One region of the Pseudomonas sp. B21-048 genome, then DNA from elsewhere that is predicted to be linked to it. Evidence: predicted binding sites of a transcription regulator. Region 1 holds the regulator's gene; each other region holds the start of a gene.

Region 1 (3,280 bases):
AGCCTGTCCATCGACAGCGGTCAGATCGTCGGCCTGCTTGGTCCTAACGGTGCCGGTAAAACCACTTGCTTCTATATGATTGTCGGCTTGGTGCAGGCCGATCAGGGCCGCGTCCTGATCGATGACCTGGACGTGAGCCACCAGCCTATGCACGGTCGTGCGAAGGCGGGTATCGGTTATCTTCCGCAAGAAGCGTCGATCTTCCGCAAACTGTCGGTGGCCGACAACATCATGGCCATCCTCGAGACCCGCAAGGAACTCGACAAGGCCGGTCGTCGCCAGGAGCTGGAAAGCCTGCTGCAGGAATTTCACATCCACCACATACGCGACAACCTCGGCATGAGCCTGTCCGGTGGTGAACGCCGCCGCGTGGAAATCGCCCGGGCGCTGGCCACCAATCCGAAATTCATCCTCCTCGACGAACCCTTCGCCGGTGTGGACCCTATTTCGGTGGGCGACATCAAGCAGATCATTCATCATCTCAAGGCCAAAGGCATTGGTGTGCTGATCACGGACCACAACGTCCGTGAAACCCTGGATATCTGCGAAACCGCCTACATCGTCAACGATGGTCAACTGATCGCTGAAGGTGACTCCGCCACCATCCTGGCCAATGAACTGGTCAAGGAAGTGTATCTGGGTCATGAGTTCCGCCTGTAAGCACTCAGGTGCCCGGGCCGCCGAGAGAGCGCTGACTTCAATAAAAAATCAATAACTTTTTATTGTTACAGCGCTCTAGGCAAACACTTCAGTTTCGGGCATATAATTTGCTTATGTTTGGCGCTTCGGCGCCCTGTAGTGGATGGCGCATGTGCGCCGGCGAATAAGGTGTTAAGCCCCTGCCATGAAACCATCGCTAGTCTTGAGAATGGGCCAGCAGCTGACGATGACACCGCAGCTGCAACAGGCCATCCGCCTGCTCCAATTGTCGACCCTGGACCTGCAACAGGAAATCCAGGAGGCCCTGGAGTCCAATCCGATGCTCGAACGCCAGGAAGAAGGCGACGACTTCGATAACGCCGACCCCTTGGCCGATAGCGCCGAACAGAAACCCAACGCCGACATTCAGGAACCCTCCTACCAGGAAACCGCCCCAACGGTGGATAACCTCGAAGAAGGCGACTGGAATGAGCGCATTCCTAACGAATTGCCCGTCGACACGGCCTGGGAAGACGTCTACCAGACCAGCGCCAGCAGCCTGCCGAGCAACGATGACGACGAGTGGGATTTCACCACCCGCACATCGGTCGGTGAAAGCCTGCAAAGCCATTTGCTCTGGCAACTGAACCTGGCACCGATGTCCGACACCGATCGCCTGATCGCCGTGACCCTGATCGACTGCATCAACAATCAGGGATACCTGGACGAAACCCTCGAGGAAATCCTCGAAGCGTTCGACCCGGAACTGGACATCGAACTGGACGAAATCGAAGCCGTCCTGCACCGCATCCAACAATTCGAACCCGCCGGCATCGGTGCTCGCAACCTCGGTGAATGCCTGCTGCTGCAACTGCGCCAGCTGCCCGCCAAGACCCCTTGGCTGGCCGAGGCCAAGCGCCTGGTCACCGACTACATCGACCTGCTCGGCGGCCGCGACTACAGCCAGCTGATGCGCCGCATGAAGCTCAAGGAAGATGAACTGCGTCAGGTCATCGAATTGGTCCAGAGCCTCAACCCGCGCCCGGGCTCGCAGATCGAGTCAGCCGAAGCCGAATACGTCGTGCCCGATGTGATCGTGCGCAAGGACAACGAGCGCTGGCTGGTGGAGCTGAACCAGGAGTCGGTACCACGCCTACGGGTCAACGCCCAATACGCCGGTTTCGTACGTCGTGCCGATACCAGCGCTGACAATACCTTCATGCGCAATCAGCTGCAGGAAGCTCGTTGGTTCATCAAGAGCCTGCAAAGCCGCAATGAAACCCTGATGAAAGTCGCCACCCAGATCGTCGAGCATCAGCGCGGCTTTCTTGAATACGGCGACGAAGCCATGAAGCCGCTGGTGCTGCATGACATCGCCGAAGCGGTGGGCATGCACGAATCGACGATTTCACGGGTGACCACGCAAAAATTCATGCATACCCCACGGGGCATCTATGAACTGAAATACTTTTTTTCCAGTCACGTCAGCACCTCCGAAGGCGGTGAATGCTCGTCCACGGCGATTCGCGCGATCATCAAAAAACTGGTTGCCGCGGAAAATCAGAAAAAGCCGTTGAGTGACAGCAAGATCGCTGGTTTACTGGAGGCACAAGGCATTCAGGTAGCCCGTCGCACCGTCGCCAAGTACCGCGAATCCCTGGGGATCGCGCCTTCCAGCGAACGGAAGCGGTTGATGTAACCGCCGGGCTCGCCACAGCGTTCCAGTGGCAGGCATTTCTGCCTGCCGCTTTATGCACTGGCAACGAAGGAGAAGCTGTATGCAAGTCAACATCAGTGGACACCAACTGGAAGTGACCGAACCCCTGCGCACCTACATCGGCGAAAAACTCGACCGATTAGAGAGGCATTTCGACAAGATCACCAATGTGCAAGTCACGATGAACGTCGAAAAACTGCTGCAGAAAATCGAAGCCACGCTGCATATTCCCGGCGGAGAAGTGGTCGCCAATGCCGAGCATACGGACATGTATGCCGCCATCGACCTGCTGACCGACAAGCTGGATCGCCAACTCAAAAAGCATAAGGAAAAGACCCAGAGCCTCCTCCAGGGCGCGACCGGTCGCTAACACCCCCAATCCATGATCCGACTAGAAACCATCCTGACCCCCGGCCGTTCCCAAGTGAACGCGCCGGGTGGCAGTAAAAAGAAAGCCCTCGAGCAAATTGCCAACCTTATCCACCGCGAAGTACCGGATCTGGAAATGCAGGACGTCTTCGAGGCCCTGATTGCCCGTGAGAAACTCGGTTCTACCGGTTTCGGCAACGGCATCGCCATCCCCCACTGCCGGCTCAAAGGCTGCACCTCGCCAATCAGTGCGCTGCTGCACCTGGAAGCCCCTATCGATTTCGACGCCATTGATGGCGCCCCGGTTGACCTGCTGTTTGTGCTGCTGGTCCCGGAAGCCGCCACCGATGCACACCTGGAATTGCTCCGCCAGATCGCCAGCATGCTTGATCGCAAGGAAGTGCGTGAAAAACTGCGCAGCGCCCCGAGCAACGAAGCCTTGTATCAGGTTGTCCTGGACGAGCAAAACGGTCACTAATCATGCGCCTGATCATCGTCAGTGGCCGCTCCGGCTCAGGTAAAAGTACCGCCCTCGATGTGCTCGAGGACAACGGC
Region 2 (3,280 bases), 590 kb from region 1:
TCGATCTGCGCCGAGAAGAACTGTTCGACGGCTTCGTTGCTCAATTTATAGGCGGGTGCCAGGGCGACGGCGCCGGCAATCACCTCGCGCTCGCGCTGCCGGTCTTCGACCGGTTTGCCACTGTCCCATTTGCTCAGCGCGACCTGATCGGCAATTGTCAGGCGTTCTTCGATGGTGCCAAGCAACGGAGCGAGGGCGGCGGGGGCTGGGCTGGCAAAAGCGCTGTTGGCCAGCAGGGCGGTGAGCAGGGCAAGGCATGGGCGTAGGCGCATGGGGCATCTCGGCTTTATCGGATGAAGGCCATGATGCACGCAACCGGGCATCCGGTGACAGACGGTCGCCCATAAAAAAGGCCTCCCGAAGGAGGCCTCTCTTTTGTCACGCCGCGTAGCGCGGCGCTACCGGATCAGCAGCTGTAATACAGCTCATATTCCAGTGGGTGTACGAAGGTACGAACCTTGATTTCTTCTTCGCTTTTCAGGGCGATGTAAGCGTCGATGAAGTCGTCGCTGAAAACGCCGCCTTTGGTCAGGAACGCACGACCTTTGTCCAGCTCTTCCAGGGCTTCTTTCAGGCTGCCGCAAACTTGTGGGATCTCTTTCGCCTCTTCAGGCGGCAGGTCGTACAGGTTTTTGTCAGCGGCGTCGCCAGGGTGGATCTTGTTCTGGATGCCGTCCAGGCCAGCCATCAACAGTGCAGCGAAGCCCAGGTACGGGTTAGCTGCTGGATCCGGGAAGCGAGCTTCGATACGGCGAGCGCGAGGGCTGGACACGTAAGGAATACGGATCGAAGCCGAACGGTTGCGAGCCGAGTAGGCCAGCATCACCGGCGCTTCGAAACCTGGGACCAAACGCTTGTAGGAGTTGGTCGACGGGTTGGTGAAGCCGTTCAGGGCCTTACCGTGCTTGATGATGCCGCCGATGAAGTACAGAGCGGTATCGGACAGGCCGGCATAGCCTTCGCCAGCGAAGGTGTTCTTGCCATCTTTGGCGATGGACAGGTGAACGTGCATACCCGAACCGTTGTCGCCGTACAGAGGCTTAGGCATGAAGGTCGCGGTGCGGCCGTATGCATCAGCAACGTTGTGTACGCAGTACTTCAGGGTTTGAACTTCGTCAGCCTTGGCAACCAGGGTGTTGAATTTCACGCCGATTTCGTTCTGACCGGCAGTCGCCACTTCGTGGTGGTGAACTTCGATGACCAGGCCCATTTCTTCCATCGCGTTGCACATGGAGGTACGGATTTCGTGGTCGTGGTCGAACGGCGGAACAGGGAAGTAGCCGCCTTTGACGCCTGGACGGTGGCCTTTGTTGCCGCCTTCCACGTCCTGGTCGGACATCCACGAACCTTGTTCGGAGAAGATTTTGAACATGGAACCGGAGATGTCGGATTTGAACTTCACTTCGTCGAAGATGAAGAACTCAGGCTCTGGGCCCACGAATACAGTGTCACCGATACCGGTCGACTTCAGGTATTCCTCGGCACGCTTGGCGATCGCACGTGGGTCACGGTCGTAGCCTTGCATGGTCGAAGGCTCGATCACGTCGCAAACCAGGATCAGGGTCGGCTCTTCGGTGAACGGGTCGAGAACGGCAGTGCTGTCATCCGGCATCAGGATCATGTCGGAAGCTTCGATGCCTTTCCAGCCGGCGATGGAGGAACCGTCGAACATTTTGCCTTCTTCAAAGAAAGCTTCATCCAGCGCATCGCGAGCCGGCATGGTCACGTGGTGCTGAGTGCCTTTGGTGTCCGTGAAGCGCAGATCAATCCACTTGACGTCATGATCTTTGATGAGTTGAACCGACTTCGACATAGTGTCCTCCGGGGTGGCTTAGGGCTAGTAATGGATGCCCTTATCTGTGGGTGATGCCGGCGCGAATACTCTGCCATGGCAACCTGCCTCACAAGGGAGCAAATTGCATGCCAGTGCCCCACCGTGGGTTTTTTGCCCCAATATCACGCTTAGAAAGGCGCAAAGCCTCAAAAAGCGCCAAACCTCGCCCTGTAATGTAGCGTTAAATTGCATAAATGACCTGTTTTGGTGCACGCAAAACCTTCTGCACATTAACTGGTTAAACCTTGAGCAATTTCCGCTATAATCCGCGCCCCCCTTTTTCGGCTGGCCCAGCGCGCGCTGTTTTCATGAAACTAATCGTAAAAGTCTTCCCCGAGATCACCATCAAGAGCCGCCCGGTACGGATGCGTTTCATCCGCCAGTTGGCCAAAAACATCCGTACCGTGCTCCGCGATCTGGACCCGGCCGTGGTGGTGAACGGTGTGTGGGACAATCTCGAGCTGGAAACCCGCGTCAGCGAGCCGAAAGCCCTGAAGGAGATGACCGAACGCCTGAGCTGCATGCCGGGCATCGCGCATTTCCTGCAGGTCGATGAGTACCCGTTGGGCGATTTCGACGACATCGTCGCCAAGTGCAAGCAGCATTTCGGTGACGCCCTGGCCGGGAAGATCTTTTCGGTGCGCTGCAAGCGTGCCGGCAAGCACGAATTCAGCTCCATGGATGTCGAGAAATACGTCGGCAGCCAACTGCGCCGTCAGTGCAGTGCAGCCGGTATTTCGCTGAAAGAGCCGGAAATTGAAGTCCGTATCGAAATTCGCGACAAACGGTTGTTCGTGATTCACAACCAGCACAACAGCATTGGCGGTTATCCGCTGGGTGCCTTGGAACAGACGCTTGTGCTGATGTCCGGCGGCTTCGATTCCACCGTCGCCGCCTACCAGATCATGCGTCGCGGGCTGATGAGCCATTTCTGCTTCTTCAATCTGGGCGGACGTGCCCACGAACTGGGCGTCATGGAAGTCGCGCACTTCATCTGGAAGAAGTACGGCAGCTCCCAACGCGTGTTATTTGTCAGTGTGCCGTTCGAGGAAGTACTGGGAGAAATTCTCGGGAAAGTCGATAACAGTCATATGGGCGTAGTTTTGAAGCGTATGATGTTGCGCGCTGCTTCCCGTATTGCCGATCGGCTGGAGATCGAAGCGCTGGTCACCGGCGAAGCGATTTCCCAGGTGTCGAGCCAGACGTTGCCGAACCTGTCCGTGATCGACTGCGTGACCGACAAGTTGGTCTTGCGCCCGCTGATCGCCAGTCACAAGCAGGACATCATCGACCTGGCCAACGAAATCGGTACTGCCGATTTCGCCAAGCACATGCCGGAATACTGCGGGGTCATCTCGGTGAACCCAAAGACCCACGCCAAGCGTCCGCGCGTGGAGCATGAAGAGAAAGAATTCGACATGGCGGTCCTCGAGCGTGCGCTCGAGA
Region 3 (3,280 bases), 560 kb from region 1:
AAAGCGATTCATGACCCTACCTCACGGTGTTGCAGGCGACCTCATGGCCGCCTCATAGACTTGATTACAGATTCTGCGTTACGAACGAGAGCATCTGGTCGGCGGTGGAGATCACCTTGGAGTTCATCTCGTAGGCGCGCTGAGTGGTGATCATGTTGACCATCTCTTCAACGGTGCTGACGTTGGACGTTTCCAGGGTGTTCTGCAGCGTGGTGCCGAAACCGGCGAGGCCCGGGGTGCCGACTTGCGGCGCGCCACTGGCAGCGGTTTCCAGGAACAGGTTGTTACCCACCGCTTGCAGACCGGCCGGGTTGATGAAGTCGGCGGTTTGCAGGTTGCCGATCACCTGGGCGGCCGGGTTGCCGGGAACGGTGATGGATACGGTGCCGTCACGGCCAACGGTGAAAGTCTGGGCGTTGTTCGGAATGACAATGGCCGGCTCTAGGGCGAAGCCGCTGGCGTTGACGATCTGGCCGTTGGAATCCAGGTGAAAGGTACCGTCACGGGTGTAGGACGTGGTGCCATCGGGCTGCAGAATCTGGAAGAAACCGCGACCGTCGATGGCCATGTCCAACGGCTGCTCGGTGGTTTGCAGGCTACCGGCGGTGAAGTTTTTCTGGGTGCCGACGATGCGAACACCGGTACCCACTTGCAGACCCGACGGCAATTCGCTGTCCTGGGTCGACTGGGCGCCTGGCTGGCGTTTGATCTGATACAGCAAGTCCTGGAACTCGGCGCGGTCACGTTTGAAACCCGTGGTCGATACGTTCGCCAGGTTGTTGGAAATGGTGGTGAGGTTGGTGTCCTGGGCGGACAGACCTGTTTTGGCAACCCATAGAGCCGGAAGCATTCGATTCTCCTCGTGCGCCTGTTTTACGGCGCGACGTTCTGATAATTAGCTGATCTGCAAGACCCGAGCCATGGCCTGGTCATCGTCTTTGGCGGTATTCATCATCTTGATGTGCAGCTCGAACTGCTTGGCCAGCGCCAGCACCGAGGTCATTTCTTCCACGGCATTGACGTTGCTCGACTCGAGGAACCCGGACACCAGTTTGACCTTGGCATCGGCTTGTGCCGGCTTGCCGTCCTGGGTGTGGATCGAACCGTCCAGGCCTTTGGTCATGTTCTTGAAGTCCGGGTTGACCAGTTTGATGCGGTCGACTTCGGCCATCACCCGCGGGCCTTCGCCCATCGCGCGGATGCTGACGGTGCCGTCTTCGCCGACTTCGATCTGCTGCTCGGGCGGTACGGCAATGGGCCCGCCATTGCCGACCACCGGCATACCGTTGCCGGCACGCAGCACACCCAGCGCGTCAACGTTGAGGCTGCCGGTGCGCACGTAGCTTTCACCGCCATCAGGGTTCTGCACGGCAATCCAGCCATTGCCTTGCACCGCGACGTCGAGGTCACGACCGGTTTCCACCAGCGTACCCGGAGAGAAGTCGGTGGCAGGACGTTCGCTCATGGCAAACGCACGCGCCGGAAAGCTGTCACCAAACACCGGCATCGAACGGGCCTGTTCCAGGTCCTTCTGAAAACCGTTGGTAGAGATGTTCGCCAGGTTGTTGGCATGAGCCTTCTGCGCCAGTGCATTCTGGCTGGCGCCGGTCATTGCCACATAAAGGTACTTGTCCACACTCTTTCCTCTGCATGCCGGACGTTTGCCGCCCACCGCTGTACTGCTGAGCCATAAGCAATTTGCAGACCAACTTTTTTCTGGCGGCGCACGGCCCGACAAACAAAGGACTTGAGGGATTCAGAGAGAATTGGGAAATGTATCGAAGACGAAAAACCGGCGGTGTTATGCCGCTTCGCGGCAATCCTCAGTTACCCCCTGATCGTTCCCACGCTCTGCGTGGGAACGATCAGTCAGGTGTTGTCTTTACCGACTTCGTACTCACGCAACTTATTGGCAATGGTCGTATGCGAAACCCCCAACCGCTTGCCCAGTTGCCGACTGCTCGGATGCTCGGAATACAAGCGCTCCAGCACGGCCTTTTCAAAGCGCCCGACAATCTCGTCCAGGCCGCCCTCAAGGGAAAAATCGCCAAGCGGCTGACGCACGCCGTAGTCCGGCAGACGAATGTGCTCGGCTTTGACAGTGCCGCCGTCGCACAGGGAAACCGCCTGGAACAGTACGTTTTCCAACTGCCGCACGTTACCCGGCCAATGATAGTGACTGAGCCGCTCCATCGCCGCTGGCGCCAGTTTTGGCAACGGACAACCGATCTGCCGACTGGCCTGATCGAGGAAGTGCTCCACCAGCGGCGCCAACCCGTCGAGGCATTCGCGCAGCGGCGGAATATGCAGCGAGAGCACGTTCAAGCGGTGATACAAATCCTGGCGAAACTCACCGCGAGCGCACAGCTCGGACAAGTCCACTTGAGTCGCGCAGATCACCCGCACATCCAGATAAACCTCTTCATCGCTGCCGACACGACGGAAGCAACCGTCCTGCAGAAAGCGCAGCAACTTCACCTGCAAGCGCGGGCTCATTTCGCCGACACCATCGAGAAACAACGTACCGCCCGCCGTCAGCTCCAACAGCCCGAGCTTGCCTTCGGCCCGCGCGCCTTCGAAGGCACCAGGGCCGTAGCCGAACAGTTCGGTCTCGGCCATGGACTCAGGCAGACCGGCGCAGTTGAGCGCCATCAACGGTGACTGACCACGCGGGCTCGCCAGGTGACAGGCCCGCGCCAACAACTCCTTGCCGGTGCCGGTTTCGCCTTCTATCAATAGCGGCGCATCCAGTGGCGCCATGCGTCGCGCTTCGCGAACCACCGCAGCCATCACTTTCGAGCTCTGGAAAATACTGTCGAAGCCGCGCAACTCCTGCTTGCGCACGTTATAGATACGCTCGCCTACCCGATCCGCGCGGTGCAACGTTAACACTGCACCGGCCATGGCCTCGCTTTCATCATGCTCCGATTGCAGTGGCGCGATGTCGGCGAGAAACACGTCACCCTTGACCTTGACCCGCAAGCCGTTAATCCGCGACTTGTTGGCGCGCACCAGCTCCGGCAAATCGAAATCCTCGGCATACCGCGACAGTGGAATCCCCGGCACTTCATCCACCCGCACCCCGAGCAACTGTGCCGCCGCACGGTTGGCCGCGACGATGGAGCCGCCCATGTCGATCGACAGCACCGGAAATTCCAGCGCCCCGAGCAAGGCATTGAGCTCCATGTGCCGACGCTCGCTGGGCATCAGCCCTACGCGCTTGACGCCGAATACCCCGCCAATCGCCTCGAATTTCGGACGTAACGCCTGGAACTGAATA

Evidence for each region. Region 1 encodes sigma-54, which starts transcription at its own class of promoters, with help from an activator protein. Its sites were predicted from a motif close to ANTGGCATNNANNTTGCTNT; they were not measured.
Region 2: glnA (glutamate--ammonia ligase) is a predicted target of sigma-54. The motif match lies at 1,909-1,928, and genes of this name have one in related genera.
Region 3: LOY56_RS06785 (flagellar basal body rod protein FlgF) is a predicted target of sigma-54. The motif match lies at 1,691-1,710, and genes of this name have one in related genera.

What each region holds. Positions count from the first base shown of each region.
Region 1 is NZ_CP087168.1:919,989-923,268, reverse strand. It holds gene lptB (LPS export ABC transporter ATP-binding protein) at 1-660, shown strand, start outside; gene LOY56_RS04070 (RNA polymerase factor sigma-54) at 845-2,338, shown strand; gene hpf (ribosome hibernation-promoting factor, HPF/YfiA family) at 2,418-2,726, shown strand; gene ptsN (PTS IIA-like nitrogen regulatory protein PtsN) at 2,739-3,203, shown strand; gene rapZ (RNase adapter RapZ) at 3,206-3,280, shown strand, end outside.
Region 2 is NZ_CP087168.1:330,836-334,115, forward strand. It holds gene LOY56_RS01580 (chorismate mutase) at 1-272, opposite strand, end outside; gene glnA (glutamate--ammonia ligase) at 407-1,813, opposite strand; gene thiI (tRNA uracil 4-sulfurtransferase ThiI) at 2,143-3,280, shown strand, end outside.
Region 3 is NZ_CP087168.1:1,484,114-1,487,393, reverse strand. It holds gene flgH (flagellar basal body L-ring protein FlgH) at 1-12, opposite strand, end outside; gene flgG (flagellar basal-body rod protein FlgG) at 65-850, opposite strand; gene LOY56_RS06785 (flagellar basal body rod protein FlgF) at 896-1,636, opposite strand; gene LOY56_RS06780 (sigma-54-dependent phenylalanine hydroxylase transcriptional regulator PhhR) at 1,870-3,280, opposite strand, start outside.